Regions from separate parts of the Rhizobium sp. BE258 genome, predicted to be linked through region 2. Evidence: predicted binding sites of a transcription regulator. Region 2 holds the regulator's gene; each other region holds the start of a gene.
The links. Region 2 encodes HrcA, which represses chaperone genes, less so after heat shock. Its sites were predicted from a motif close to GTTAGCACTCNCNNNNNGNGAGTGCTAAC; they were not measured.
Positions count from the first base shown of each region.

Region 1: a site for HrcA is predicted at 6,271-6,299, ahead of groES (co-chaperone GroES). Genes of this name have one in related genera too.
Region 3: a site for HrcA is predicted at 3,765-3,793, ahead of groES (co-chaperone GroES). Genes of this name have one in related genera too.

Region 1 covers NZ_JAVDWL010000004.1:228,798-238,841, forward strand. Annotated here, with positions in the region: gene treS (maltose alpha-D-glucosyltransferase) at 1-1,491, shown strand, start outside; gene glgB (1,4-alpha-glucan branching protein GlgB) at 1,488-3,695, shown strand; gene J2X43_RS15560 (hypothetical protein) at 3,778-4,077, opposite strand; gene groL (chaperonin GroEL) at 4,132-5,760, opposite strand; gene groES (co-chaperone GroES) at 5,813-6,127, opposite strand; gene J2X43_RS15575 (usg protein) at 6,402-6,674, shown strand; gene J2X43_RS15580 (hypothetical protein) at 6,769-7,059, shown strand; gene J2X43_RS15585 (Hsp20 family protein) at 7,225-7,698, shown strand; gene J2X43_RS15590 (DUF982 domain-containing protein) at 7,776-8,075, shown strand; gene J2X43_RS15595 (hypothetical protein) at 8,087-8,362, shown strand; gene J2X43_RS15600 (hypothetical protein) at 9,762-10,044, opposite strand, start outside.
Region 2 covers NZ_JAVDWL010000002.1:749,278-759,321, reverse strand. Annotated here, with positions in the region: gene gcvA (transcriptional regulator GcvA) at 1-227, opposite strand, end outside; gene J2X43_RS09000 (DMT family transporter) at 435-1,355, shown strand; gene hemW (radical SAM family heme chaperone HemW) at 1,359-2,561, opposite strand; gene rdgB (RdgB/HAM1 family non-canonical purine NTP pyrophosphatase) at 2,571-3,215, opposite strand; gene J2X43_RS08985 (VOC family protein) at 3,224-3,640, opposite strand; gene rph (ribonuclease PH) at 3,637-4,356, opposite strand; gene hrcA (heat-inducible transcriptional repressor HrcA) at 4,540-5,628, shown strand; gene grpE (nucleotide exchange factor GrpE) at 5,731-6,363, shown strand; gene J2X43_RS08965 (nucleoside hydrolase) at 6,416-7,360, opposite strand; gene J2X43_RS08960 (Hsp20 family protein) at 7,633-8,058, shown strand; gene J2X43_RS08955 (DUF1150 family protein) at 8,108-8,365, shown strand; gene J2X43_RS08950 (tRNA (guanosine(46)-N(7))-methyltransferase TrmB) at 8,375-9,076, opposite strand; gene metK (methionine adenosyltransferase) at 9,073-10,044, opposite strand, start outside.
Region 3 covers NZ_JAVDWL010000002.1:351,927-361,970, reverse strand. Annotated here, with positions in the region: gene J2X43_RS06990 (glutathione S-transferase C-terminal domain-containing protein) at 1-555, shown strand, start outside; gene J2X43_RS06985 (hypothetical protein) at 613-1,059, opposite strand; gene groL (chaperonin GroEL) at 1,717-3,357, opposite strand; gene groES (co-chaperone GroES) at 3,414-3,710, opposite strand; gene chrA (chromate efflux transporter) at 3,879-5,288, shown strand; gene J2X43_RS06965 (TIGR01459 family HAD-type hydrolase) at 5,388-6,236, shown strand; gene J2X43_RS06960 (bifunctional riboflavin kinase/FAD synthetase) at 6,251-7,234, shown strand; gene J2X43_RS06955 (MFS transporter) at 7,384-8,595, opposite strand; gene ileS (isoleucine--tRNA ligase) at 8,987-10,044, shown strand, end outside.

The DNA.
Region 1 (10,044 bases), on a different contig from region 2:
GCGTACCTGGCGAGACGGCGATGGTTCGGCGCAAAGGACCAGCCGCTTCAGTCGGCGAGACTGATTTCGGCGAGCTCCATACCCTTCGCCGACGGCGTCGTGCTCGGTGAAGTCGAGGCAGTCTTGCCCGATCACGTCGAAAGCTATCAGCTTCCGCTCGCGATCGAATGGGATGACACCACGCCCAACATCCTCGGGCAACAACTGGCCCTCGCGAGAATTCGGCAGGGGCGGCGTGTCGGTTTCTTGACGGATGGATTTACCGTCGAGCCCATGGCGCGGGGGATCATCGAGGGTCTGAAAAATCGATCTAAGATCACTGGTCGGTCCGGGACCATAGAGTATATTGGAACCGACTTCCTTGACCGCCTGGATATCAACGACGAGATGGAAATCAGGTGGTTATCAGCCGAGCAGTCTAATAGTTCTCTCATCGTTGGCGACGTCGCAATGATAAAACTCATTAGGCACGTCTTTGAAGGCATCCATCCCGAAGTAGAGATGACGCGCCATCTAACCCTGCAGGGATATGAACACACTGCACCCCTTCTTGGCGAGGTCGCTCGCACCGACGGAGAAGGGCGCCGCTCAACACTTATCGTCGTGCAAGGCGCTATCCGCAACCAGGGAGACGCGTGGAACTGGATGCTCGCCAATCTGCGTCGCGTTGCCGACGAGGTTGCGACCACCGAAGCCGAGCTGGACGCTGCCGACGATCAATTAAGGCCACTTCTGAGTTTCGTGGCCATGATCGGCCAGCGCCTCGGGGAGCTGCATGTGCTGCTAGCCAAGCCGACCGAAGATCCGTCTTTCGCACCCCGCCGGGCTGGATTGGCGGACGTCGACACGATCAAAAGATCGGTCACCGGGGAAATCGCGTATGCATTCTCGAAACTGCAGGAGATCGCTGATACTATTGAGGGCCCGCTCGAAGATGCCGTTCGGTCGCTGCTAGCTGAGAGGGACCAGATCCTAGATCTCGCGGCTCGGCGATCTGAAAAATCTGCGACGACGCTTCTTACGCGCGCCCATGGCGATTTCCATCTGGGTCAGATTTTGGTGACCGAAGGCGACGCCGTCATCATCGACTTCGAAGGCGAACCTGCGCGCAATCTCGCGGAGCGTCGTGCCAAGACGAGCCCCCTGCGGGACGCGGCGGGACTACTACGCTCGCTAGACTACCTGGTGGCAACCGCGACGCTCGAGAACGACGCTGTTTCCGACCATCACGATGAACGCCGGCGCCAACTTATCGTCCGGTTCGGCACTTCCGCCAAACGACTTTTTCTTGAAAATTACACTCATGCCTTGGCTGGATCGTCGAACCTGCCAAGTGATCCCCAGACGGTACAAGAACTCCTCGACATCTTTCTCTTGGAGAAGGCCGCTTACGAAATCGCCTACGAGGCCCGCAACCGGCCGAAGTGGCTTCCGATACCTCTGTTTGGTTTCGCCGAAATCGTGTCGCGGCTCCAAGGAGAGCCTGCATGACACAGCAAGCAGTAGCGATGACATCGGATCTTGATCCCGATGAACTGGTTGCGATCGTCGAGGGCCGGCACGGGGACCCTTTCGACGTTCTCGGTCCGCATAAAACAGCCGACGGCGAGACGAAGGTCCGCACGTTTTTTCCAGGGTCGCTCGGCGTCGAGTTGCTTGACAGCCTCAGCGGCACGGTTCTCGCGGTATCGGCGCGAGTGCACCCGGCTGGAGTCTTCGAAGCTTCGGTCGAAAGCGGCGCAAAGTACCGGCTGAAAATCCTCTGGCCAGGTGGCGCGCAGGAAACCGACGATCCCTATCGGTTTGCTCCGCTGCTCGGCGAACTCGACCTTCATCTGATTTCCCAGGGAACGCACTATCAACTTGCATCGGCGCTCGGCGCGAATCCGATTTGGGTCGAAGACGTTGAGGGTGTCCGTTTTGCCGTCTGGGCGCCGAATGCCCGTCGGGTGTCGGTTGTTGGTGACTTCAACACCTGGGACGGTCGACGACATCCTATGCGCCTGAGGCGCGAGGCTGGCGTGTGGGAGATCTTTATTCCGGATCTGACGGTTGGAGAGCGCTACAAGTTCGAGATTTTGGATGGTCAGGGGAGCGTGCTCGCGCAGAAGGCCGATCCAGTCGCACGAGCTGCTGAAGCCGCGCCGTCTACGGCTTCCGTCGTTGCGTCCCCTGAACCCGTCAGGTGGCGCGACGCTCGGTGGATGGAGAAACGCGCAAGCACAAACGTTTTGGGTCGTGCGATATCGATTTACGAGGTCCATGCTGGATCGTGGCTACGGGAAATGACCGACGGGGGCAGGTCACTCGACTGGTTCGAGCTCTCGCAGCGGCTGATACCGTACGTCAAAGAAATGGGGTTCACCCATGTCGAGCTCTTGCCCATCATGGAATATCCGTTCGGCGGTTCATGGGGATATCAGCCTTTAGGGCTGTTTGCGCCGACAGGACGGTATGGCACGCCAGAGGACTTCGGCTATTTCGTAGACCGCTGCCACGATAGTGATATCGGCGTCATTCTGGACTGGGTTCCAGCTCACTTCCCCAGTGACGTCTGGGGCCTCGCTCGGTTCGACGGAACGGCTTTGTACGAGCACGAGGACCCGCGAGAAGGGTATCACCGCGACTGGAATACACTGATCTACAACTTGGGCCGGGCCGAGGTGAAAGGCTTCCTGATCGCCAGCGCTTTGGAGTGGTTGGACAGGTATCATGTTGACGGACTTCGTGTCGACGCCGTGGCCTCGATGCTTTACCGAGACTATAGCCGGCCAGAAGGGGAATGGATACCCAACCGGTATGGGGGCCGCGAGAACCTGGAAGCCATCGAATTTTTCAAGCATCTTAATAGCGTCGTGCATGAACGCCACCCGAACGTCTTGATGATCGCCGAAGAATCAACGGCGTTCCCAAAGGTGACGGCGTCGCCCGAAGATGGCGGCCTAGGCTTTGATATGAAGTGGAACATGGGCTGGATGCATGACACCCTCCACTACATGTCGGATGATCCCGTCTATCGCAAATACCATCACAGCTCTATGACATTCGGGATGATCTACGCCTACACGGAAAGGTTTGTCTTACCGTTTTCCCATGACGAGGTGGTGCACGGTAAGGGTTCCTTGCTGACGAAGATGCCGGGCGACGACTGGCAGAAGCTTGCAAACCTAAGAGCGCTTTACGGTTTCATGTGGGGCCATCCAGGCAAAAAGCTTTTGTTCATGGGGTGCGACATCGGACAGCGGAGCGAGTGGAACCACGACACTTCAGTCGAGTGGGATCTGCTCGACGAGCCTCGCCATGGCGGGCTCCAGCGATTGGTCAGGGATTTGAACCGAGTGTATTCTTATTTTCCACCCCTACAATACGGAGATCTGAATTCGGATGGATTCGAGTGGGCTGTCGCTGACGATGCTGAACATTCTGTGCTGGCGATGATCCGGTACGACGAAAAGCAAAAGGCCGTCTGCCTCATCGTATCAAACTTTACGCCGGTACCACGGCACCGTTACCGGATAGGCGTGCCGTTGGACGGCCTTTGGCGCCGAATCCTCAGCACCGATGATACAGTATATGGGGGCTCCGGCATGGCAACTTCAGACGCTCAGTCCCAAACCAATGCCGCGCATGGTCGATCGTTTTCTATAGAGGCGGACTTGCCGCCCTTATCCACGGTTATGTTCATCAGAGAGTAAGGCGGCAGACGTTACGTCGTCGGGACGTCTTACGGGGATGATGTTCACCGGATGAAGCAGTGCTAAGTGGCCGGCTTGGCTGCTATTGCTGGTTGTCCTCACTCATCGTCTGGCTCGATAGACGATCGATGGCACCTCGGTTCATGTGTCGCAGCACGCCGGAAAGCGAGTCACGTTCCTTATCAGACATCAGCTCATCGACGATTGTCATTGCGTCTGACAGAAGAGTTTCGCGGTCCCGCAGACCCTTATTGAAGAGTCTGGCGACTGCTACCGTCAGCGCTCCGACGGAGGTCGGGTCACCCGTTATTCCTTTGGCCCGTGCGATCTCCCTGACAACACCCGCGCACAGACGCGCGTCTTCTTTCGATGGCAAGCTCATAACCACTCCGCAATTGGCTCGCCCCAGCGAGTGGGGCGAGCCTGGCCCGATTGTTTAGAAATCCATGCCTGCCCCAGCCGGGATCGCCGGCGCAGCATCCTTCTTGGGCTTCTCGGCGATCATCGCCTCGGTCGTCACCAGAAGGCCGGCGACCGAGGCCGCATCCTGGAGTGCGGTCCGCACGACCTTGGCCGGATCGATGACGCCCTGTGTATAAAGATCGCCGTATTCGCCGGTCTGGGCGTTCCAGCCGAAGGAGAAGTCGGTCTTTTCACGCAGCTTGCCGACGATGACGGAGCCTTCGGCACCAGCGTTTTCGGCGATCTGGCGAACGGGGGCCTCGATCGCCCTGCGGACGATCTCGATACCAACCTTCTGGTCTTGGTTGGCGGTTGCAAGATCGTCGAGTGCCTTTACAGCCCGCAACAACGCAACACCACCGCCCGGCAGGATGCCTTCCTCGACGGCGGCACGCGTTGCATGAAGCGCGTCGTCGACGCGATCCCTCTTCTCCTTGACCTCGACTTCCGTCGAGCCACCGACACGGATCACCGCAACGCCGCCTGCCAGCTTGGCCAAACGTTCCTGCAGCTTCTCGCGATCGTAGTCGGACGTGGTCTCTTCGATCTGCGCCCGGATCTGGGCGACGCGGCCGTCGATCTCGGACTTGGAGCCAACGCCGTCGATGATGGTGGTGTTTTCTTTCTCGATCGCCACCTTCTTGGCTCGACCGAGCATGTCGAGCGTTACGTTCTCAAGCTTGATGCCGAGATCTTCGGAGATGACAGTGCCGCCGGTCAGGATGGCGATGTCTTCGAGCATCGCCTTGCGGCGATCGCCGAACCCCGGCGCCTTGACAGCCGCGATCTTCAGACCACCGCGCAGCTTGTTGACGACGAGCGTTGCGAGCGCCTCGCCTTCCACATCTTCCGCGATAATCAGCAGCGGTTTGGAGGACTGCACGACGGCTTCGAGGACCGGCAGCAAGGACTGAAGGTTCGACAGCTTTTTCTCGTGGATGAGGATATAGGGGTCCTCGAACTCGACGCGCATCTTGTCCTGATTGGTTACGAAGTACGGCGAGAGGTAACCGCGGTCGAATTGCATGCCTTCGACAACTTCGAGCTCGGTCTCGGCGGTCTTGGCTTCCTCGACGGTGATGACGCCTTCGTTGCCGACCTTTTCCATCGCCTCTGCTAGATATTTGCCGATCTCTTCGTCGCCGTTGGCCGAGATGGTGCCGACCTGGGCGATTTCGGAATTGCTGGTGATCTTGCGGGCGTTGGTCTTCAGTTCCTTAACGACGGCGTCGACGGCAATATCGATGCCGCGCTTAAGGTCCATCGGGTTCAGACCGGAGGCGACGGCCTTGGCGCCTTCCTTGACGATCGCCTGGGCGAGGACAGTTGCGGTGGTGGTCCCGTCGCCGGCGAGATCGTTGGTCTTCGATGCCACCTCGCGCAGCATCTGGGCGCCCATGTTCTCGAACTTGTCTTCTAGTTCAATTTCCTTGGCGACCGAAACACCGTCCTTGGTAATGCGCGGCGCGCCGTAGGACTTGTCGATGACAACGTTGCGGCCTTTTGGGCCAAGCGTGACCTTCACGGCGTTGGCAAGGACATCGACCCCACGCAGCATGCGTTCGCGTGCATCAGTGTTGAATTTGACTTCTTTCGCAGCCATTTGTTCACTCCTTCAATAGGCAGCTTTTTGACTGATGGGCGGTAATGCGTGATTACGCGGCCCGCTTCTGCTCGGCCTGAGCTTCTATAATGCCCAGGACGTCGCTTTCCTTCATGATCAGCAGATCTTCGCCGTTGATCTTGATTTCGGTGCCGGACCATTTGCCGAACAGAATGCGGTCGCCAGCCTTGACGTCGAGCGCCTGGATCTGGCCAGCCTCGTTGCGTGCACCAGGGCCAGCGGCGACAACTTCGCCTTCCTGCGGCTTTTCCTTGGCAGTGTCAGGGATGATGATCCCGCCCTTGGTCTTTTCTTCGGATTCAACCCGACGGACAAGAATGCGATCATGAAGCGGTCGGAACGACATGTTTTCCTCCATTGGACAAAAAAGATGACGCAAAATCCCCTGCCGGACCGGGTGACCAATCCGGACGGGGCGAACCTCATCTGAGCGTTCGCGTTCAAAATTTATTTTCGAGATTTTGTGATTTCAAGAGGGCGGGAGAAAAAATTAGCACTCGATGTCGCTGGCTGCTAACATGCTGGAAAGGAACAATAAACGCCTTTGATGGTTCAAGAATACCGTTGATAGGTGGACGATTTTACGTCACCTTCGCAGTGTCATGAACCGGAGATAAAGCATGCAATTCTCGTCGGATTTCGAGCGTCAGCTTAACGGCTATGGCCTCACCACCGCGCACATCCTCTACCGCATTCCCGATTTTGAATCCGTCCTGCAAACCTACGTTTGGCAGGACTACGATCTTGCACCGGACTTTCCAGAAATGCGCAAATTCCTGGACTTCTGGCGCAACAGCCTCGACGGACCGCTACACTCCGTCCGCTATACACACCGGCGTCTGATTGGACCGAACGAATGGCGCCGTGTCGAGGGCGAGTTCAAGCTTCACTGAACTCTTGATTTTGATGTTCCCGCTTCCTAGCTCACCCGGCGATCGGGGCTTGATCAGTCCGGTCGCTTTCCACGTCTGTATGGAGTGAGACCACATGGAAGAAAACATTAAAGTCATCAAAGGTGCCAGCATCCCGGAGAGGGAGGAGATCATTGTTGATTTCGCGCGCTGGCTCGAGACTGCCTCGCAAGATGCACTTGTCTACGGTGAGGGCCGTTTTGCTGTGATGTCGGCGAATATGGCGCAAGCGATCCGCATAAACGCCGACGAACTTGCGCGCGACAATCCCGAAACGACCGAACGGGTACTGCAGCAAGCCTGCGCGATGATTTCAAAGTTCAAAGCAGCGTACCCGCATCGCGTTCTCAGTCGCTCAGTGCACTGACGATGGGGCAACTTGCGATCGGCGAAAAAAATGCGCAGCCGATCTTGAAATGGAAAATCGCTAAAACCAAATCGATTACTGCCAGCCGCTGAGACAGGGCTGACTTCGCCGGGAGCACCGCTTTTGGCACTCTCGTACCCATGTTGCTTCAAGGAGGATATGGCTATGGCAACATCTTACGACTACGCACCTCTCTACCGCTCGAGCGTAGGTTTCGACCGGATCTTCACTCTTCTGGAGAACGCCCAGCGTGCCCGGTCGGCCAACGACTGGCCGCCTTATGACATCGTCAAGAACAATGACGACACCTATACGATCTCGATTGCGGTGGCTGGATTTGCACAGGACGATCTCGATATCACTTTCCAGTCCAATCTGCTGACCGTCACCGGTAAGAAGCAGGAGACACCGGCCGATGGCTACCTGCATCGCGGCATCGCCGGACGCCCGTTTGAACACCGGTTCGAGCTTGCCGACCATGTCCGGGTGAACGGAGCAGATTTGAACAGCGGTCTTCTCTCGATTGAGTTGGTCCGTGAGATCCCTGAAGCATTGAAGCCCAGGAAGATCTCAATCCAGAGTACGCCTGCGTTGACGTCGACTGCTCCTGCGCAGATCGAAGCGCAGAAGGCGGCGTGACCTTTTAGTTCATTCAATGGTCAGCGGCGCCATCGCGATGGCGCCCATCGACATTCCGGGTTGGAAAGGAGAGAACGATGAAACCCGATATGTTCAGAAAACCTGTCACCATTCTCGTCGGCCTTGGCTTTCCTGCAGAAGTTCGCACCGTCATGGATGCTTACCGACATCTTGTTGAGTGGCCTACTTCGTTCAGGGACACGGCGCATTCAGTCGCCCTTAAAGCATGCCAGGCGGCGCTTCGTGGCGAGATCGAAGCGGAGACGGCGCGTGGTTTGTTTGTAGCATTCGCGCAGAAGCATGAACTTCTTGCGCCTCAAACATCTGCTGTCGTGGCGTCTCGCGCGCGAAGCGACCGCGATCCCCACGTGCAGTGAGGTCAAGTATTATGAGGCACATCGTGTTGCAGCAGTTGATCGACAATGCAGCAACAATGGGTCCGATTGTGTTGATGCGGGGGATGCATCTTAGACGGCCGACAGATGTTGTAGAGGCGTCGTCTCTCTCGACCGATGACAAACGGACGATCCTTGCTGCGTGGGCGTCCGACCTTTACGCGGTCGACTCGAAGCCGGCGCTTCGGCACTTGCCGGGAACGCCAGAACCGGTCTTAATCGATGAGGTTCAGTCAGCACTAATAGAACTCGATTTGCGGAATTCTTAGTTCCGTGCACCACACCGGAAGTACGGACCTTTCCCCAATGGGATGCCGGACTGCGGTTTAAAAAGATGAGGATTTGGCCCTGTGGTCGAGGAGATGCACGGTGTTCGAAAGCCGTGCATCGAAACGACGGTATCGATGTGGCGACACGTTGCCCGTGAGAGCCGACACGAAGGCTGGAATGCAGACACACACTTCCTGTGGTAGCGATCTCGTTTAGGGTTTCGGCTGCCGCCTAGATGGTGGCGGCAACCGAGCGACATGGCAGGTGATCAAACCCCGCTAAGTCTCAAGGAACTGCCCTCATCGTGACCGCGCAGCGCATATTGCGGGCAAGGCTCGAGGCCCCGCGGCCCGTGCTTAATCAGAAGCGTGTCGTTTACCCCGGGCGCTGTTGGCTTGCTTTGATCGACCACGGCCTCGCGGGTGAACCTCGCGCGGCGGTAGTTACCGACGATCAAGCCTATTCCTTCCAGCCGCACGTGTGGAGATCGTACAAGCGTGGGCCTGTGCAAAGTCTTGGGCGTCCCGTCAAACGATGACGTCAATGCTCTGTTGAGATTCGCCAATCTAGCAAAAGGCCCGCCGGAGAACGTCGGGCGGGCCAAGAGCTGGATGGGTCCAGAAGGCTGATGCCTGTTTCAGCCGTGCCGATTGAACCATCAAGCCGAAGACATGGCAACACGCTTAATGTGCTGGACTTCAGTGTAGCCGCGCAGGAACCAGAACACGGCCAAGTGCATTTTTGTATTCGGTCGTGTGCACGTGGCCGCGCGGCCGAGCCCCCCAAAGTGTGGAGGGCGCGCTATGTAACACGTCATGGTGGAGCTTGCATGAAACAGTACAGTTGGACCCTGATGAGGCCTGGAGCCATTCCCAAAATCGGGGTGGGAACCCTTGATGAAGTGGCAGGAGCGGTGCATCGTTGTTAGCTGCCGGGAATTCCATCTGCAGCCTGGCTGATGGACGAGATGAAGGCCAGACAAGATTTGACCGGTACGGCCAGATATAATTACGCGCTAGGTCAACCCGACGAATGGCGCTTTGCCTGGATTGCACAGTGAAGCGCTTACAGGCTGGCGGCATCTCACTTGGCAGGATGACAGGCTTGTCCCTAGAGCAGTAGTCCTAGAGGGGATTTCTCTTTCTCTGATGCCGTTGCGAGACGCGGGTTTGCTTCGCAATTCCTTTTCAATGCCCGAAGCCGACTTCCAAGGCCAAACGTCGACAAGAACACGGCCCATCCAGGGTGCCGGTAAATTGCGGCCGCGTCCCTCCGTTCGGCGGTAATCACCAGCGTGATCGAGGCGAGCGGCTAGCGAAGATGCGGCGTCTGATAGACTTTATGGCAGACCGGCACGGCGCCCATTTCGGAAAGGCCGTGCCGCATCAATGTAAACATTCAGATTTGAGAACAAAGGCCGCGCGTCGAGCTGATACTCTTCAGCAGCGAGCAACGGAGGATGATTGACTCGGCTTGCCATAGGCCGACGATCTGGCCGCTGATTTGAAGACCCTCGCTACCGGTGTCGAACCGCATCGCAACACCGGCAGGCCAGTGACGTTCAGCGGCCCGCCAGACCGCGGAATCCGGGGGCTTGCTCCATTCGATAAAAGCGTCGAGCGCTGCTGTGACGGCGTCTCGCGAAAGCCCGGTTGCGATGATGTCGTCGATCGCTTCGTCG
Region 2 (10,044 bases):
GCCGCCCTCAGCGTGGTGAAGTAGTCGGCGCCCTCGACGGTCAGCGCCAGCGCCCGCGGCTTGCGGTCGAACAGTTGCACGCCAAGCGCGGCTTCCAGGTCGCGGATCTGCAGACTGACGGCGCCGGGCGTCACGTTCAGCTCCCGGGCTGCGAGCGTCATGCTGAGGTGCCGGGCTGCGGCTTCGAAGGCCCGCAAGGCCGATAGCGAGGGTAGATAGTCGCTCATGATTTAGCTCAGCTAAAGTGTAAGGCGAAAAAGACTCGTTTGCCGCGATCCGATTATGGAAATAATATCGGCATCAAACGGATCCGCAATGCACATTGCCTGCCGATATCGGACGAGAATAAATCGAATGTAGCTGCATGCTGCGTCTGCAGGAATCGGGTGGCCGCTACCGCCTGGCCGCTCTATGACGCTTGCGTGCGATGGAGGATGACGATGCAGAAGCAGATGGGCTTGGCCGAATGGGGCATGATGCTGGTTCTCTCCCTGCTCTGGGGCGGCTCGTTCCTTTTCAACGGCATCCTGGTCAAGGCGTTGCCGCCTTTCACCATCGTCACCGGCCGCGTGCTGCTGGCCGCCATCGCGCTTAATCTGATTGTGCGGATGATGGGCCATGCCATGCCGCGCGACGGCAAGAGCTGGATCGCATTCTTCGGCATGGGGGTGTTGAACAACATGATCCCCTTCTGCCTGATCGTTTGGGGCCAGACGCATATCGCCAGCGGGCTTGCCTCGATCCTCAATGCCACGACGCCGCTCTTCGCCGTCGTCGTTGCCCATTTCCTGACGGCGGACGAGAAGATGACGGCCAACCGGTTGATCGGTGTCGTCGTCGGCTTTGCCGGTGTGGCCTATATGATCGGCTTCGATGCGCTGCATGATCTCGGCTCGAACGTGCTGGCGCAGCTCGCCGTCCTCGGTGCGGCGATTTCCTATTCCTTTGCCGGGATATGGGGACGCCGCTTCCGCGCCATGGGCATGCCGCCGCTATTGCCGGCTGCCGGCCAGGTTACGGCCTCCACCGTGCTGATGATCCCGATCGCCCTGATCGCCGACCGTCCGTGGACGCTGGCAATGCCCGGTGCAGAAACCTGGGTGGCGCTGTTCGGCCTCGCCATCCTCTCGACGGCAATCGCCTACATCCTGTTCTTCCGGATTCTGGCGACGGCGGGTGCGACCAATCTGATGCTTGTCACCTTCCTGATCCCGGTCAGCGCCATCCTGCTCGGCGCGCTGATCCTGGGAGAACAGCTGCAGACAAAGCATCTGATCGGCATGGCGATGATTGCCATCGGCCTTGCGGCGATCGACGGGCGGTTGCTGGCGCTCGGCCGCAAGCGCGCGGCCTGAGGATTAGCAGGCGAGATCGGCCACGACGGAATCGAGGATCAGCATCCCCGATGGCGTGCAGCGAAGCCGCGAATTGCCGAGCCGCTCGATGAAGCCGTGTTCCAGCAGGAACTCCTCGCGCGCCGGATCCGGATCGCGTCCCGAGAGCTGCTGCCACCGGGCGAGATCGACGCCTTCCTTCAGCCGCAGGCCCATCAGCAGCAATTCATCCGATTGCTCTTCGTAGCCCAGCCGTTCCTCTTCGAGAACGCCGTGTCCGTCACGCTCGACCATTTCGAGCCAGGATTCCGGCTTGCGCTCGGTTGCCGTGGCGAGCTTCTCGGAGCCGCGGGTCAATCGGCCGTGGGCGCCGGGGCCGATACCGGCGTAATCGCCATAGCGCCAATAGGTCAGGTTGTGGCGGCTCTCGGCGCCGGGGCGGGCGTGGTTGGACACCTCGTAGGCAGGCATGCCTTCGCGCTCGGTGATCTCCTGCGTTGCCTCGTAGAGCACGGCCGATTGCTCGCCGTCAGGCACGATGAGCTTGCCGGCCTTGTGCAGACCGTAGAAAGGCGTGCCTTCCTCGATCGTCAACTGGTAGAGCGACAGGTGATCGACGGCATAGGAGATGGCCTCCTTGAGCTCGCGTTCCCATTCGTCCACTGTTTGATTGGGACGTGCGTAGATGAGGTCGAACGACATGCGCGGGAAGATGTCACGCGCCAGCTTGATCGCCTTCAGCGCGTCCTCGACATTGTGCAGTCGGCCGAGGAATTTCAGGTCGCGATCGTTCAGCGCCTGAACGCCGAGCGAGACGCGGTTGACGCCGGCGACGCGATAGCCGCGGAACCGCTCCGCCTCGACGCTCGAAGGATTGGCCTCCATGGTGATCTCGATGCCCGAGGGCACGTGCCATTCCCGGGCAATGCCGTTCAGGACCGCGTCCACGGTCTCCGGCTTCATCAGCGAGGGCGTGCCGCCGCCGAGGAAGATGCTGGTCACCGTCTTCGGCCCGCTCAACTGGCGGATCGCGGCCATCTCCTTCAGAAAGGCCGCAACATAACGTTCCTGATCGACAGGCTGGTGCCGCACATGGCTGTTGAAATCGCAATAGGGGCATTTCGCGGCGCAGAAGGGCCAATGCACATAGACGCCGAAACCGGGCTCCCCGGTATCCGGCAGAAGCTTGGCATCACGCAGCGAAGTCAGGTTGTTCAGATCGTCCACGAGCCGACCTTACGCTTCCAGGCAGGTTTCGACAAAGATTTTGAAGGCGCGCGCACGATGCGACAGCGCCCGCTCATCCCCAGGCTTCCAGCCATGTTTCTGTTCGGCGCTCATCTCGCCGAAGGTGGTGTCATAGCCTTGCGGCTGGAACACCGGATCGTAGCCGAAACCCTGCGTGCCGCGCGGCGGCCAGACAACGGTGCCTTCGACTTCGCCGCGGAAAAGCTCCGTATGTCCGTCCGGCCATGCAAGGCAGAGAACGCTGACGAAGCGGGCTGTACGCTGCTCGGGCTTTGCCGCTCCGGCTGTCTCGAGCGCCGTCTCGACCTTCTGCATCGCCATCGCGAAATCGCGCGTGCCATCGGCGGTCTCGGCCCAGTTGGCCGTGTAAACGCCCGGATCGCCGCCGAGCGCATCGACCACCAGACCGGAATCATCAGACAGCGCCGGCATGTTGGCAACGCTGGCAGAGGCGAGTGCCTTGATTTTCGCGTTCTCTTCGAAAGTGGTGCCGGTCTCGTCAGGCTCGACGAAATTGAGCTCGGCTGCCGACTTGGCGGTGAAGCCCAGCGGGCCGATCAGGTCCTGGATTTCGCGGATCTTGCCGGCATTGTGGCTGGCGACGATGATGGTCTTGGTGTCGAGCTTGCGCATTCTGTTTCCTATTCGATGCCCCAGATACGGGCTTCGGCGCATTCCAGGCTGTTGCCTTCCGGATCGCGAAAGTAGATCGAGCGGCCGCCATTCGGCCAGTGAACTTCGGATTCGATGGCGATGCCGGCCTCCGTCAGCCTGGCGGCCATCGCATCGATATTCCCGGCCGAAACGCGGAAGCAGGCGTGGCCCGGTCCCTTGGTGCCATGCGGCGGAACCTGAAGCGCGCCCGGCGCCGGTGGCTTGACCGTCTCGTCCGGGTTGAAGATCAGCAACACCCCAGGACCGCACCGAAAGAAGACATGCCGGTTAGCAGCCCGCGTGATCTTGGAAAGACCGAGAACGCCTTCATAGAAGGCTTCGGCTCTGTCCAGGTCCTTCGCGTAAAGCGCCGTTTCCAGCATGCCCTCCAGCATGTCGTTCACCCGGCGATTGCCTGCTTCTGCAGTTCCACGAGTTCGGCAATGCCGTTCTTTGCGAGGCCCATCAGCGATGCGAATTCGGCTTCGCTGAACGGCGTGCCTTCGGCCGTGCCCTGAATTTCGACGATGCCGCCGGCACCCGTCATGACGAAGTTAGCATCGGTTTCGGCCGAGGAATCTTCGATATAGTCGAGGTCGATGACCGGCTGGCTGGCGAAGATACCGCAGGAGATGGCCGCGACGTGGTCCTTCAGAACACGATCGACCTTGATCATGTTGCGGCTTTCCATCCATTTCAGGCAGTCGTAAAGCGCAATCCAGCCACCGGTGATCGAAGCCGTGCGCGTGCCGCCGTCAGCCTGGATAACGTCGCAGTCGATGGTGATCTGGCGCTCGCCGAGTGCAGTGAGATCGACGACGGCGCGCAGCGAGCGGCCGATCAGGCGCTGGATTTCCTGCGTGCGGCCGCCCTGCTTGCCGGTCGCCGCTTCACGCTTCATGCGCTCGCCCGTGGCGCGCGGCAGCATGCCGTATTCGGATGTGACCCAGCCCTTGCCGGTGTTGCGCAGCCACGGCGGCGTCTTTTCTTCAAGGCTTGCCGTGCACAGCACATGCGTGTCGCCGAATTTCACGAGACAGGAGCCTTCGGCATGCTTGGAAAAATTGCGCTCGAAGCTGACCTTGCGCATCTGGTCGGTTTTTCTGCCTGACGGCCGCATTCTCTGTCTCCTGATGCATGAGTCCGTTAGGCCGCGGGTGGCGGCACGGCATGATCATGCGTTGTTTCGTGATGCTGCCCCGCTTCTACGATTGGCCGCGGCCATTTGCAAATTCCCTTTTGCCACGCGGGCGAGATTGATTATATTTTGCAGATTGTCATCAGCGTGGGTGTGTCAGGATTCATGGGCTTCAGATCTACGTCGGTTTCGGATGCCGTTGCTGCGCTGGATGAACGCTCGAAGGAAATCTTCCGCCGTATCGTCGAAGGCTATCTGGAAAACGGTGAGCCGCTCGGCTCGCGTAATCTTTCCCGTATTCTTCCAATGTCGCTGTCCCCGGCCTCGGTCCGCAATGTGATGAGCGATCTGGAAGAGCTGGGGCTCATCTATTCGCCGCATATCAGCGCCGGGCGTCTGCCGACCCAGGTCGGGCTCCGGTTCTTCGTCGATGCCTTCATGCAGGTCGGAGACCTCTCGGCCGAAGAGCGTGCCAGCATCGACCGCCAGGTGCGCGCAGAAAGCCGCGACAATCCGGTGGAATCGATGATGAACGAGGCAAGCCGGATGCTGTCGGGGATCTCCCGCGGCGCCGGCCTGGTCATCACCTCGAAGAACGATCCGGTGTTGAAACATGTCGAGTTCATCCGCCTGGAACCAACGAAGGCGCTCGCGGTTCTCGTCGGCGAACATGATCAGGTCGAAAACCGGATCATCGAGCTCCCGGCGGGCGTGACGTCGTCGCAGCTAACCGAAGCCGCCAACTTCCTCAACGCCCACATGACCGGTCAGACGCTGCCGGAATTGCGCAAGCAACTCGACCGGCTGAAAACGGATGTGCGCCACGAGCTCGATGCCTTGTCGCGTGACCTCGTGGAGCGCGGCATTGCCGTCTGGTCCGGCAGCCCGGATGAAGGCAAGCCGGCGCAGCTGATCATCCGCGGCCGTGCCAACCTGCTCGAGGGTCTGGATAGTGCCGGCGATCTCGACCGCCTGCGCATGCTCTTCGATGATTTAGAGAAGAAGGACAGTCTGATCGAGCTGCTGAACCTCGCGGAAAGCGGCCCCGGCGTGCGCATCTTCATCGGCTCCGAAAACAAGCTTTTCTCACTGTCCGGCTCGTCGCTGATCGTCGCGCCCTATCGTGACGACGACGACCGGATCGTCGGCGCCGTCGGCGTCATCGGTCCGACCCGGCTGAATTACTCCCGTATCGTGCCGATGGTCGATTATACCGCCCAGCTGATTTCCCGCCTGTCGCGCGGGTCGCTCTGAAAAAGCCGGAATTTCCGGTTCTTTGTCACGCAGACTTGATTTTTTGCGGTCAAAGCTCGATATCGGGCGCATCCCGAAAGAACCCTTTACCCGGAGACCGTCATGACTGACGAAACGACGAAAAACGGACCTGAGACTGTTGCGGCTGACGCTGCTGCGGACGCAGCCGCAAACGTCGAGAATGAAGCGGCCGCTGAGGCATCGTCCCAGCCGGATCCGTTGGAACTCGTGAAGGCAGAAAATGCCGAGCTGCGCGACCGCTATCTGCGTCTTGCCGCGGAGATGGACAACCTGCGCCGCCGCACCGAGCGTGAAGTGAAGGACGCGAAGTCCTATTCCGTTGCCGGTTTCGCGCGTGACATGCTCGCCGTATCCGACAACCTGCGCCGGGCGCTCGATGCCATTCCGGCCGAAGCCAAGGCTGCGGGCGAGGCTGGCCTGACGACCCTGATCGAAGGTGTCGAGATGACCGAGCGCTCCATGCTATCGACGCTCGAGCGCCATGGCGTTCGCCAGCTCGATCCTGTCGGCCAGAAGTTCGACCCGAACTTCCATCAGGCGATGTTCGAAGTGCCGAACACGGAAGTTCCGAACAACACTGTCGTCCAGGTGGTGCAGGCCGGCTTCACCATTGGCGAGCGCGTGCTGCGCCCGGCCATGGTCGGCGTCGCCAAGGGCGGTCCGAAGCCCGAGGCAGAGGCTGCCAATTCCTATCTGGATCAGAAGGACGCATAATGAAAAAGGGCCGCTGAGAAGCGGCCCTTTTCTTTTGGTCTTTGTTCTTCGCTCAGATGCGGGCGAAACGCTCGATCAGCAGATCGAAGAAACCATCGGCATCGACAAAGCGCATCACCTTGGCATTGCGCTTGCGGTCGGTCACATGCCACCAATCGACGACCGTCATGCCGACGGTCAGTTCCGACTTCACCTCGATCTCGACATTGCATTCCCGGCCCTTGAAGAGCTCTGGCTTCAGGAGGTAGGCAACAACGGTCGGGTCGTGCAACGGGCCGCCATCGGAACCGTATTTCTCGATATCGAAGCGCTCGAAGAACTCCAGCATCTCGACCATCGCTTGCGCTGGCGCGGTGCCGAGATCGGCCATGCGCTTGACGCGGTCCTTGCGGGTCAAAAGCTGGTGCGTCACGTCGAGCGGCATCATCACCACGGGCACGCCGGAACGGAAGACGATGTCGGCCGCTTCGGGATCGACATAGATGTTGAATTCGGCGGCCGGCGTGATGTTGCCGCCCTCGAAGAAGCCGCCGCCCATCATGACAAGCTCGCGGACACGCGCAACGATGTCAGGCGCCTTCTGGAAGGCAAGGCCGATATTGGTGAGCGGGCCGAGCGTGCAGAGCGTCACGCTGCCTTCAGGCTCGCGGCGCAGCGTCTCGATGATGAAATCGACGGAATGCTGTGCCTGCAGCGGCATGGTCGGCTCGGGCAGCGTCGGGCCGTCGAGGCCGGTCTTGCCGTGGACATGTTCAGCGGTGACGAGTTTGCGGGCGATCGGCTTGTCGGCGCCGGCAAAGACCTTGATATCGGTGCGCTGGCAGAGCTCGCAGATGATGCGCGCATTGCGGCTGGTATAGGAGAGCGGGACGTTGCCGGCGACCGTGGTGATGCCGAGAATTTCGAGCTCTTCGGGGCTGCCGAAGGCGAGCATGATCGCCGCGGCGTCGTCTTGGCCCGGATCGGTATCGATGATGATCTTTCTGGGGTTTGCCATATACGTCGTCCCTCCTCAGGTGCACGTCGTTTTGGCAGGCACCATTTGTTTATGATTGCGTCGCAAATCGGCGCAGCCCTTGCGGGTGACGATTTGATGCGAGCCCGCATGCGCTTTGTCAAGCAAGGACGAAGGCACCGTTTACCCTAAAATTTCCTGGTCCTGTCGCGAGGTCCGCAAAACCTTGCGCGGTTGCCCGCCAATTCCCATATTAGCAACAGCCGGATGCTAGTTTAGGTCCGGAAAGGTCGCTTGCATCAAGGACTTGAAACATGAGCCGTATCACTCCCTTCGCCAGCCCGCTGCTTCTGGGCTTCGACGCCATGGAAAAGACGCTGGAGCGTATTTCCAAGGCAAGCGATGGCTATCCACCCTACAATATCGAGCGCATCGCCGCCGGTCATGACCAGCCCGAGCGTCTTCGAATCACGCTTGCCGTTGCCGGTTTCGGCGAGGATGAGCTGGATGTGACGACGGAAGAAAACCAGCTTTTGATTCGCGGCCGGCAGGTCGAACAAGGCGAGCGCGAGTATCTCTACCGCGGCATTGCGGCCCGCCAGTTTCAGCGTACTTTCGTGCTTGCCGATGGCATGCAAGTGCTTGGCGCGGGGCTAAAAAACGGTTTGCTTTCAGTCGATCTTATTCGGCCGGAGCCCGCCCGCATGGTCAAGAAAATTAACATTTCGGTCCCACAGTAGGACAACGGTTCGAGTTGAGCCGCTAGTCCCTTCTCTTGGAGGTACAGGAATGTTGATGAAAGAAGCGAATTCTCACCTGACCAAATCCGAACTTGCCGGTATCGGCAACGGGGAGGTCGCCTACGTCCGCAAAATGCGTAACGAAGAAGTATCGAAGTGCTTCCCCGAAGCGCCCGATATCGACCCTGGCGTCGATCTATGGGCCCTGTTCGGCGCGGACGGCACGCCGATCCTGTTGACAGACAATCGCTCGAGCACCTTCTTCAAGGCTGCCGAGGACGAACTGAAGACGGTAAGCCTGCACTAAGTTGCAGGCTTATATTTTCTTGAAAGTCAGATAGGCGGAAGAGCGGCCTTCACGCCGCGCCTTGGCTTCGTAGCGGGTGCTTGGCCAGCCCTCATAGGGCGTCAGCCAGTCGGCGGCATTGCTTGCCAGCCAGTCGAAGCCGCCATGGTCGCGGCATTTCAGCAGCGTCCAGTTCACATAAGTATCGATATCCGAAGCGAAGCAGAACAGTCCGCCGGGCTTCAGCACGCGATGGAAACGAGCGAGATTCGTCTTTGAGACGAAACGGCGTTTCCAATGCTTCCGCTTGGGCCAGGGATCGGGATAGAGCAGATCGATCTGGTCAAGGCAGCCATCGGGCAGCCAGTCGAGCAGCTGCGTCGCATCGTCGTTATAGACTCGGACGTTCCTGGCGCCCTTCGCCTCCACACTGGAAAGCAGCTTCTGCATGGAATTGATGAAGGGTTCGACGCCGATAAAGCCGGTCGAGGGTATTTCGGTCGCGCGGTGGATCAGATGCTCGCCGCCGCCGAAGCCGATTTCCAGGCGGAGTTTCTCCACCGGCACCGGAAAGAGGCTTTTCAGCGGCTCGGGATGAGCCGCTGAAAGATCGATGAGGAAAGCCGGGAGCAGGGTACTCAGCTTTTCCGCCTGTTGTCCGCGGAGGGCCTTTCCTTTGCGACGGCCGAAGAAGGCTTCGGTCGCGCGTCCGCGGCGTTCCATATCCGTCATGCTGCAGCCTTGACCTTGATGGCTTCCTTGAGGCCCTTCACCAGATCGGTGCGCTCCCAGGAGAACGAGCCGTCACGGCCAGCCTTGCGGCCGAAATGTCCGTAAGCGGAGGTCTTGGCATAGATCGGCTTGTTGAGGTCGAGATGGCGGCGGATACCCGTCGGCGACAGGTCCATGTTCTTGCGGATCGCCGCTTCGACCTGGTCTTCCGTTACACCTTTGCCGGTCTGGTGCAGATCGACATAAATCGACAGCGGCTGGGCAACGCCGATGGCGTAGGAAAGCTGGATCGTGCAGCTGTCTGCGAGACCGGCGGCAACGACGTTCTTGGCGAGGTAGCGGGCGGCGTAGGCTGCCGAGCGGTCGACCTTGGTCGTGTCCTTGCCGGAGAATGCGCCGCCGCCATGTGGGGCTGCACCGCCGTAGGTATCGACGATGATCTTGCGGCCGGTGAGGCCGGCGTCACCATCCGGACCGCCGATGACGAATTTGCCGGTGGGGTTGATGTACCACTTGCAGTCGCTGGCGATCGGTAGGTCGCCGAGGGCTTCGCGGATGTAGGGCTCGACGACGGCGCGAACCTTCTTCGAATCCCAGCTCTCGTCGAGATGCTGGGTCGACAGAACGATCGATGCGACTTCAGACGGCTTGCCGTTGACGTAGCGCACGGTCACTTGGCTCTTGGCATCGGGGCCGAGCTTGGCGACTTCGCCGTCGCCCTTCTTGCGGGCGGTGGCGAGCAGCTGCAGGATCTTGTGCGAATAGTAGATCGGCGCCGGCATGAGATCCGGGGTTTCCTTGCAGGCGTAACCGAACATGATGCCCTGGTCGCCGGCACCTTCGTCACCCTGCTGGTCGGCGGCGCTGTCGACGCCCTGGGCGATGTCGGCAGACTGCGAGTGCAGGAGAACGTCGATCTTCGCGGTCTTCCAGTGGAAACCGTCCTGTTCGTAGCCGATGTCCTTGAT
Region 3 (10,044 bases), 400 kb from region 2:
GCTAACAACGACCAGAAGTCGCCGGAATTCGTTTCCCTCAATCCGAACGGCCGTATCCCTGCGATCATCGATCCGAACGGTCCTGACGGGAAGCCGATCGGTATCTTCGAATCCGGCGCCATCCTGCTTTATCTCGCCGAGAAGACCGGCAAGCTGATCCCCGCCGATGCGGCTGGCCGCTACGAAACCATTCAGTGGGTGTTCTTCCAGATGTCGGGCCTTGGCCCGATGCTTGGCCAGTTCGGCCACTTCTACAAGTTTGCGGCCGATAAGGTCGCCAACAATTCCTATCCGATGGAGCGCTATCGCGACGAGGCCAAGCGTCTGCTGGGCATCCTGGAAGGCCGTCTGCAGGGCCGCCAGTGGATCATGGGCGATGAATACACGATCGCCGATATCACGACGTTCCCGTGGATCCGTGGCGCCGATCTGTTCTATGGCGGTGGCGAGGTTCTGGAATATGCGAAATTCCCGGCCGTTCGGGCCTGGCTGGAGCGCTGCATTGCCCGCCCGGCCAGCGCCAAGGGGCTCAACATTCCGGTGAAACCGGAGTAGTAGCGCAAACAAAAAGGCCGGTCGCGAGACCGGCCTTTTTCATAGGGCTTTGCCGCTTTACTGGCGGCTGGCGGCCTGACTGGTGTTTTCAAGCTTGAAGCGCGGGAAGATGAAGACGCCGACCATGCTGCCGGCGTATTTCTCCTCAAGTCCGGCGGACTCGCCCATGCAGAACAGCGGCTGGCGGAAGCCGTTCGGCATGACGATCGTCGTCGAGAAACAGAAGGACGAGGAGAGCGTTGCAGCCTGTTCGAACAGCGCCAGGATATGGGCACGGTCCTTGACGTCATAACAGCGCATAAGGCTCAGCAGGCCGCATTCCTGGCCGGCAAGACCGTGAAGCATCGAGCTCCATTCGCCGAGCCGGATGATGCCGCTCGAAAAGTCACCGTTCCAGGCCTCGGAGACGGAAAACTGCGCCAGCATCTCCTGATTGTGATGGGTCAGATCAAAGGAGCCAGGCGTGAGCGGGGCGGCAACATTGGCTTTGGCGATCTTGAACAAATGGGGTTCCCCGTGTCGGGCGCAGTTCAATGCAGCGCACTCGTGCGGTGTGACGAAAACATCTTCATGCGCACCGGTCATCATGTCCGGCCGTGAGCAGAATTGCGGCGCCGCCGGTGCGGAACCCCTTTCATGCTCTTCTCAAAAATTCTGGCGCGGAATGCTCTGCAGCCGGTGTCATTTGCAAAATACGGTCTTCCGCTGGCGGGCAGAAAAATATCGTCATGCACTGCAATTCGCAGCGCGGATTTATAGGCAGTTTTTGAGAGGCGGCAAATGCTTTTTCGGGGGTAATCCGCAACGCGAAGGATGCGATATATTGCATGCTTCTATAAAAGGTAGCAGAAATCAAAGTAAAAAGTTGCCCGTTTCGCGAGATGTAAACGGTTACGCTTTGCAAAATTTTCACATTATCGCAGTGAAACCAATTTCATTAAGAAATATCAGCTGCTGATAAAAAACACAGCTTGGTAAGGCTCGCGAAAGCTTCAGAGTCTGATTTCGGTGCGGAATAGACGCTTAAACGTTTTATCAGTTCCGTCGTTGAGACTCTAAAAATTGGTAAGGCCGAATCGCTATCCGTCAAATGAAAAGGGCGGCCCGAAGACCGCCCTTCCGTAACTGAACCGGTTGGCTCAGATGTCAGACCCGAAGGTCTTACATCATGTCCATGCCGCCCATGCCGCCCATGCCGCCAGGCATGCCACCAGGAGCGTCCTTCTTCGGCAGCTCGGCAATCATGGCTTCCGTGGTGATCAGCAGCGAAGCAACCGAAGCTGCGTTCTGCAGAGCCGTACGGACAACCTTGACCGGGTCGACGATGCCCATGGCAATCATGTCGCCATATTCAGACGTCTGGGCGTTGTAGCCGTAGTTGTCTTCGTTCTTGTCGAGAACCTTGCCGACAACGATCGAAGCTTCGTCACCAGCGTTCTCAGCGATCTGGCGAACCAGCGACTGCAGAGCCTTGCGGACGATGTTGACGCCAGCTTCCTGGTCGTCGTTCACGCCCTTGGCAGTGATCTTCGTCGAGGAACGGAGCAGAGCGATACCGCCGCCGGGGACGATACCTTCCTGAACAGCAGCGCGCGTCGCGTTCAGAGCGTCGTCGATGCGGTCCTTCTTTTCCTTGACTTCGATTTCCGTGGAGCCGCCAACGCGGATGACGGCAACGCCGCCAGCGAGCTTGGCAAGGCGTTCCTGCAGCTTTTCGCGGTCATAATCGGAAGAGGTTTCTTCGATCTGAGCCTTGATCTGCGCAACGCGGCCTTCGATGTCGGACTTGGCGCCTGCGCCGTCGACGATCGTGGTGTTTTCCTTGGAGATCGAAACCTTCTTCGAACGGCCGAGCATGTCGAGCGTTACGGATTCGAGCTTGATGCCGAGGTCTTCGGAGATGACAGTGCCGCCCGTGAGGATAGCGATGTCTTCCAGCATGGCCTTGCGGCGGTCGCCGAAGCCAGGAGCCTTGACGGCAGCGATCTTCAGGCCGCCACGCAGCTTGTTGACGACGAGCGTAGCAAGAGCTTCGCCTTCGACGTCTTCAGCGATGATGAGGAGCGGCTTGCCGGTCTGAACGACGGCTTCGAGAACCGGGAGCATCGCCTGCAGGTTCGAGAGCTTCTTCTCGTGGAGGAGAATGTAAGCGTCGTCGAGGTCGGCGATCATCTTTTCCGGGTTGGTCACGAAGTACGGGCTGAGGTAGCCGCGGTCGAACTGCATGCCTTCGACGACTTCGAGTTCGGTTTCAGCGGTCTTGGCTTCTTCGACGGTGATAACACCTTCGTTGCCGACCTTCTGCATGGCTTCAGCGATGTCTTCGCCAACCTGCTTGTCGCCGTTTGCGGAGATCGTGCCGACCTGGGCAACTTCAGCCGAGGTAGAGATCTTCTTGGCCTTCGCCTGCAGGTCCTTGACGACTTCTGCAACAGCGAGGTCGATACCGCGCTTCAGGTCCATCGGGTTCATGCCGGCTGCAACAGCCTTTGCGCCTTCGCGAACGATAGCGCGGGCCAGAACGGTTGCCGTCGTGGTGCCGTCGCCGGCGATGTCGTTGGTCTTCGAAGCAACTTCGCGGACCATCTGGGCGCCCATGTTTTCGAACTTGTCTTCGAGTTCGATTTCCTTGGCGACCGAAACACCGTCCTTGGTGATGCGCGGAGCGCCGAAGGACTTGTCGATAACAACGTTACGGCCCTTCGGACCGAGGGTGACCTGCACTGCGTCAGCGAGGATGTCGACGCCGCGCAGCATCTTTTCGCGCGCAGAGCGGCCGAACTTTACTTCTTTAGCTGCCATTTTGAGAACTCCTGAAAAGGGGTGTCAGCGATAATCTGAACGGGATAACCGGCTGATTAGCCGATGATGCCCATGATGTCGGCTTCCTTCATGATCAGAAGGTCTTCGCCGTTGATCTTGACTTCGGTGCCCGACCACTTGCCGAACAGAACGCGGTCGCCAGCCTTGACGTCGAGAGCGACGACCTTGCCGGACTCGTCACGAGCGCCCGAACCGACGGCGACGATTTCGCCTTCCTGCGGCTTTTCCTTGGCGGTGTCCGGGATGATGATGCCACCCTTGGTCTTTTCTTCGGACTCAACGCGGCGAACAACGACGCGATCGTGAAGGGGGCGGAAGTTGGTGCTTGCCATTGTCTAATCCCTCGATCAAATGACATTCGCGGACCGGGGTCCACATGGATGAGTGTTAGCACTCTCCATTGATGAGTGCTAGCGACGTGCATTTAGGGATGGCTCCAGAAAGAGTCAAGGAAACCATTCACGGATTTTTGCGCCGGAATTGTGGAGAGGTGAGGGGATTTGTCTGACGTGGTTGCCGAGCCCCTGCCACGGCCCGCTTTTTCCGAGGCATTTGCCGTCTGGGCGCGTATCGGCTGTCTGAGCTTCGGCGGTCCTGCCGGGCAGATCGCCCTGATGCACAAGACCGTGGTCGAGGAAAAGCGCTGGATCTCCGAAGACCGTTTTCTGCATGCCTTGAACTATTGCATGCTGTTGCCGGGTCCCGAGGCCCAGCAGCTTGCCACCTATATCGGCTGGCTGATGCATGGCGTGCGCGGCGGCATCGTCGCCGGCCTTCTCTTCATCTTGCCGGGCTTTCTGGTCATCCTGGTCCTCTCCGGTCTCTATGCCTATTTCCAGAACGCCGAGTGGCTGCTCGCTCTGTTCTTCGGCCTCAAGGCGGCCGTGCTCGCCGTCGTCATCGAGGCGCTGATGCGGGTGGCCGGCCGGGCGCTGAAATCGCGCTTTCACTATTATGTGGCTGCCGCCTCTTTCGTGGCGCTCTTCCTGCTCAATCTGCCATTCCCGCTCGTGGTCCTTGCCGCAGGCATTGCCGGCTTCCTCGTCGAGCGCCGCAAGCGAAAGGTAGAGGGCGTGGCGCCAGCCGAGGCCTCGAAGCTCGCCAAGGGAATGCTGTCAGGGCTCACCAGCCGCCATATCGCCAGGCCGTTCCTAATCCTCGCTTTCTGGGTGATCGTCTGGCAGTTTCCGCTGCTGATCGTCCGCGAGATTCATGGTCCGCAGGATCTGATTGCCGAGGCGCTAAGCGGCGAGACCAATGTCTTCGCCGCCGTCTTTGTCTTCTTCTCCAAGATGGCGGTCGTCACCTTCGGCGGCGCCTATGCCGTGCTCTCTTATGTCGCGCAGGTGGCGGTCGAACACTATGCGTGGCTGCGCCCCGGTGAAATGCTGGACGGTCTGGCGCTGGCCGAGACGACGCCGGGTCCGCTGGTGCTTGTCCTTTGTTTCGTCGGCTTCATGGCCGGTTTCCGCAATGCGCTCGGCATCGATCCGCTGTTCGGCGGCGTGATCGGCGCCAGCCTCGCCGCCTGGGCGACCTTCGTGCCGAGCTTCATCTGGATCTTCGCCGGTGCGCCCTATGTGGAGAAGCTCCGCCAGAACAACATATTGTCGGCGGCCCTGTCGGCGATCACTGCTGCCGTCGTCGGCGTCATCCTCAATCTAGCCCTCTGGTTTGGCCTGCATGTTCTCTTTGCCGATGTCGGCAATATCGCGCTTCTCTCTCGCGCCACCGGCCTGCCGCTCGTCAGCCTCGCCTGGCCGGTCTGGAGCAGTTTGAATATTGCCGCGGCGCTGATCGTGGTGGCTGCCTGCATCATGCTTTTCCGCTTCAAGCTCGGCATCGTTAGCATTCTCGGCTTCGCGGCTACAGCCGGGCTGGCCGTGCGCGGCGTCGAGTTGCTTCTCTAGCGCGCCCGGCTGTTTTTGCGCTGCCGGGGCGAAAAAACCTTGCCATCCCGCCGGGCCTTTGCAATGTCACGCCTGACTGAACGCAAATGGGATATCGGAATGGCCAAGCGCATCGGAAGTTTTGCAGAGATCACCAGCCAGTATGACGCGGTGTTCTGCGATGTCTGGGGCGTCCTGCACAATGGCGTCGATCCCTTCCCCAAGGCGGCTGCCGCCCTCGAAGCCGCCCGCGGCGAAGGCCTGACGGTCGTTCTCATCACCAATTCGCCGCGTATCGCGCCTCTGGTCGTCGATCAGCTCCGCCATATCGGCATCCAGGACGGCGCCTATGACCGGATCATCACGTCCGGCGACGTCACCCGCGGCCTGATCGCTGAAGGCCCGAAGAAGGTCTTCCTGCTCGGCCCCGAGCGCGACATTGCCATTATCGAAGGCCTCGGCGTCGAGCGCGTCGATGCGACGGAAGCGGAATCCGTCGTCTGCACCGGCTTCTTCGATGACGAGAAGGAAGTGCCGGAAGACTATACGGCAATGCTGAAGGAGTTTCAGTCTCGAAACGTGCCGATGATCTGCGCCAATCCGGATCTCGTCGTCGAGCGCGGCCACAAGATGATCCCCTGCGCCGGCGCCATGGCCGCCTATTACAACCAGCTCGGCGGCGCCACCCGCATTGCCGGCAAACCGCATACGCCGATCTATGAAGCCGTGCTGGAAACCGCGAAAGAGCTTCGCGGCGACTTCCCGAAGAGCCGCATCCTCGCCATCGGCGATGGCATGCCGACCGATGTGCGCGGCGCTCTCGATTACGGCCTCGACCTTCTCTATATCAGCGGCGGCATCCACGCCAAGGAATACACGCTGAACGGCGAGACGGACGAGGCAATCCTGCACGCCTATCTCGAGCGTGAAAAGGCAGCGCCCAAGTGGTGGATGCCGCGCCTCGCATAAGAAGAAGCCCGCCGATGACCGTCTTTCACCGCAATGAAACCCGTGAACCGCTGCCAGCCCATCTGAAGGGCGGGGTGATCGCCATCGGCAATTTCGATGGCCTGCATCGCGGCCATCAGTCGGTCTTAACGCGGGCATTGGAGATTGCCCGGGCGCGTGGCGTTCCGGCCCTGGTGCTGACTTTCGAGCCGCACCCGCGCACCGTCTTCCGCCCCGAGAGCCCGGTCTTCCGCATCACGCCGGCGCCATTGAAGGCCCGGATTCTCGAAGCTCTCGGCTTCAACGCCGTCATCGAATACCCCTTCGGCCGCGAATTTTCGCAGCGTTCGCCGGATGATTTCATCCACGGCATCCTCAAGGATTGGCTGGGGGCCTCGGAAGTCGTCACCGGCGTCGATTTCCATTTTGGCAAGGGCCGCGAGGGCGGTCCGGCCTTCCTGATGGATGCCGGCCAGAAATACGGCTTCGGCGTCACGCTGATCGACGCCTACCGCGATGAGAATGCCGACGTCGTCTCGTCGAGCCGCATCCGGGCGCAGCTGAAGAATGGCGAAGTCAGCGAGGCCGCGGCCCAGCTCGGCTATCACTACACCGTCGAGGCCGAGATCATCGGCGGCGAAAAGCTTGGCCGCCAGCTGGGCTTCCCGACCGCCAACATGCAGCTGCCGCCTGAAGTCGAACTTGCTTCCGGCATCTACGCCGTCCGCTTCCGCCTGCAGAACGGCACGCTCCACGACGCCGTCGCCAGCTACGGCCGCCGCCCGACGGTAACGGACAATGGTGCGCCGCTGCTCGAAACCTACGTCTTCGATTTCAGCGGTGATCTGTACGGCCAGGTCTGTTCCGTCTCGTTTTTCGGCTATCTCCGGCCGGAGCTGAAATTCGACGGGCTGGACCCGCTCGTCGCGCAGATCAAGCGCGACGAGGAAGAGGCGAGGGCGCTGCTTTCAGGCGTACAGCCGCTCGGCGAACTCGACCGGCTGCTCTGCTCCAACTGACGTTTTGTCGTGTGGCCCCCCTCATCTGCCTGCCGGCATCTTCTCCCCGCTGGGGAGAAGAAGGGAAATCGCGACGCCGCACTTCCCTTCTCCCCAGCGGGGAGAAGGTGGCCGAAGGCCGGATGAGGGGGCAAAGCCTCAGCCTCGAATTAGGCAGCGCCCAATGCAGGCGCCTGCTTCCCCCGCGGCAGCGGCGGAAAGGCAAGCGCGATCGCTGCCGCACCGAGCCCCACCAGCGCCGAGCCGATGAACAGCCACGAATAATTCTGGTAGGTATCGAAGATCCAGCCGCCGATCAGAGGGCCAAAGGCCATGCCGATGCTCGACAGCATCGTCGCCGCGCCAAAGACGGTGCCAATGACTTTAGGCCCGAAATATTCGCGCGCCAGCACCGCATAGAGCGGCATTACCCCGCCATAGGCGCTGCCGAAGATCACCGCCAGCGCATAGAACTGCCCGAGTTCGCTGACGGCAAGATAGGTCGCCAGCGCCGCCGCCTGCACCAAGAGCCCGGCGACCAGAACCGGCTTGACGCCGAACCTGTCCGCAAGGCTGCCGTAGAGCAGCCGCCCACCGAGGCCGGCCAGTCCTTCGACGCTGTAGATGCTGACCGCCGCCATCGGCGCCACGCCGCAGATCGTCGCGTAGCTCACCATATGGAAGATCGGCCCGGAATGCGCTGCACAGCAGGCAAAGAAGGTGCCGCCCAGAACCAGGAACTGTGGCGAGCGGAAGATCTTGCCGAGCGAGGGCCGCTCGCCGCTTGTGGTTTCGACGGCGCCGGGATCGCTTGCCGGAGACGGCGCGCGGCGGATAAGGAGGGCTGCCGGGATCAGAAGGATCCAGGCGCCGATGCCGATCATCAGCATCGCGGTGCGCCAGTCGTAGGCAGAGATCAGCGCCCGGGCGAGCGGCGAAATCGTCATCGGCGCAACGCCCATCCCGGCTGAAACCAGCGACACGGCCAATCCGCGGTTCTCGTCGAACCATTCGGTGGTCGCCGCAATCATCGGCGCGAAGAAGGCGCTGGCCGAAATGCCGACGATGACGCCGTAGGTAAGCTGAAATTGCATCAGCGATCCGGCGCGGCTCGCCAGAACCAGCGCAAGTCCCAGAAGCACGGCACCGATCATCACCACCGGCCGGGGCCCGAAACGGTCGCTCAACGCACCCCACATGAAGCCGCCGATCCCCATGACGATGAAATTCAGCGTCATGGCGCTGGCAATGCCGGTATGCGACCAGCCGGTCTCCGTGGCGATCGGCGTCTGGAAGATGGCGAGAGAGAACATCGCGCCGAGCGCAACGCATGTCATCAGGGCGCCGGCGGCGACGATGACCCAACGATAGGAACTGCTCATATCCACTTCACTCCCTGTGGACCCGAGAAATGCGGGCGCCCGAGCGGCGGCTCGCATTCCAAGGACGGTCGAGATGCCGCCATTTCGACATTGCCACGAGATTTTTTCTTTGTCTGCAGGATCAGGCTGTTACGCAGGGGCGCGCGACGCACGCCCGGCCGCCATGCCGTCAGCCCAAATCCCTCTTCCTTTTCCCGCCAAAAGCGCCTATGAACCGGCCCGATGACAAAATTCCGGCTGGCGATTGCGATACGAATTATCGGCCCGGCCTTCCGCGCGCGCTGAGCGGCCGGAAGGTCCGGGTTTTCAGCGCTTGCCGAGCAAGCGCTTCCGTCACCAACAATTCCACATCCGTTGCGCCTTCTGAGGCCGCCAGAGACGATTGCCAGACATGACCGACACAGCCGAAAAGATCGACTATTCGAAGACCCTCAATCTGCCCGAAACCGAGTTCCCGATGCGCGCCGGCCTGCCGCAGAAGGAGCCGGAGATCGTCGCCCGCTGGCAGCAGATGGGTCTCTACAAGAAGCTGCGCGCCTCGGCCGCCGGGCGCGAAAAGTTCGTGCTGCATGACGGCCCGCCCTATGCCAACGGCAACATCCATATCGGCCACGCGCTGAACAAGATTCTCAAGGACGTCATCAATCGCTCGTTCCAGATGCGCGGCTTCGACGCCAATTACGTTCCCGGCTGGGACTGCCACGGCCTTCCGATCGAATGGAAGATCGAGGAAAAGTACCGCGAGAAGGGCAAGAACAAGGACGAGGTCCCGGTCAACGAATTCCGTAGGGAATGCCGCGAATTCGCCTCCGGCTGGATCAAGACCCAGGCCGCCGAGTTCAAGCGCCTCGGCATCGAGGGCGACTTCGACAATCCCTATACGACGATGGCCTTCCATGCCGAAAGCCGCATCGCCGGCGAACTGCTGAAGATCGCCAAGTCGGGCCAGCTCTACCGCGGCTCCAAGCCGATCATGTGGTCGGTCGTCGAACGCACGGCGCTGGCCGAAGCCGAGGTCGAGTATCACGACATCGAAAGCGACATGATCTGGGTGAAATTCCCGGTTGTAGCTACCGGCTACGAAGCGACGATAAAAGTCGACCCCTTAGGACAGCAATATGTTGTGACCTCTGATGGAGAGAGAATCTCGTCAGTTAGTTCGAACAACGCAATGGCTGATTTTGTCGCCGAGGAACTCATTTCAACGCACAATGCTTTGAAGTCGGCCTTCATCGTTATCTGGACCACCACGCCCTGGACGATCCCCGGCAACCGGGCGATCGCCTATTCGTCGCGCGTTTCCTATGGGCTCTATGAAGTCACCGAAGCGGCCAACGATTTTGGCCCGCGCCCCGGCGAGAAGCTGATCCTTGCCGACAAGTTGGCTGAAGATGCCTTCGCCAAGGCGAAGCTGCAGTTCAAGCGTTTACAGGACGTTTCGGCAGAGCA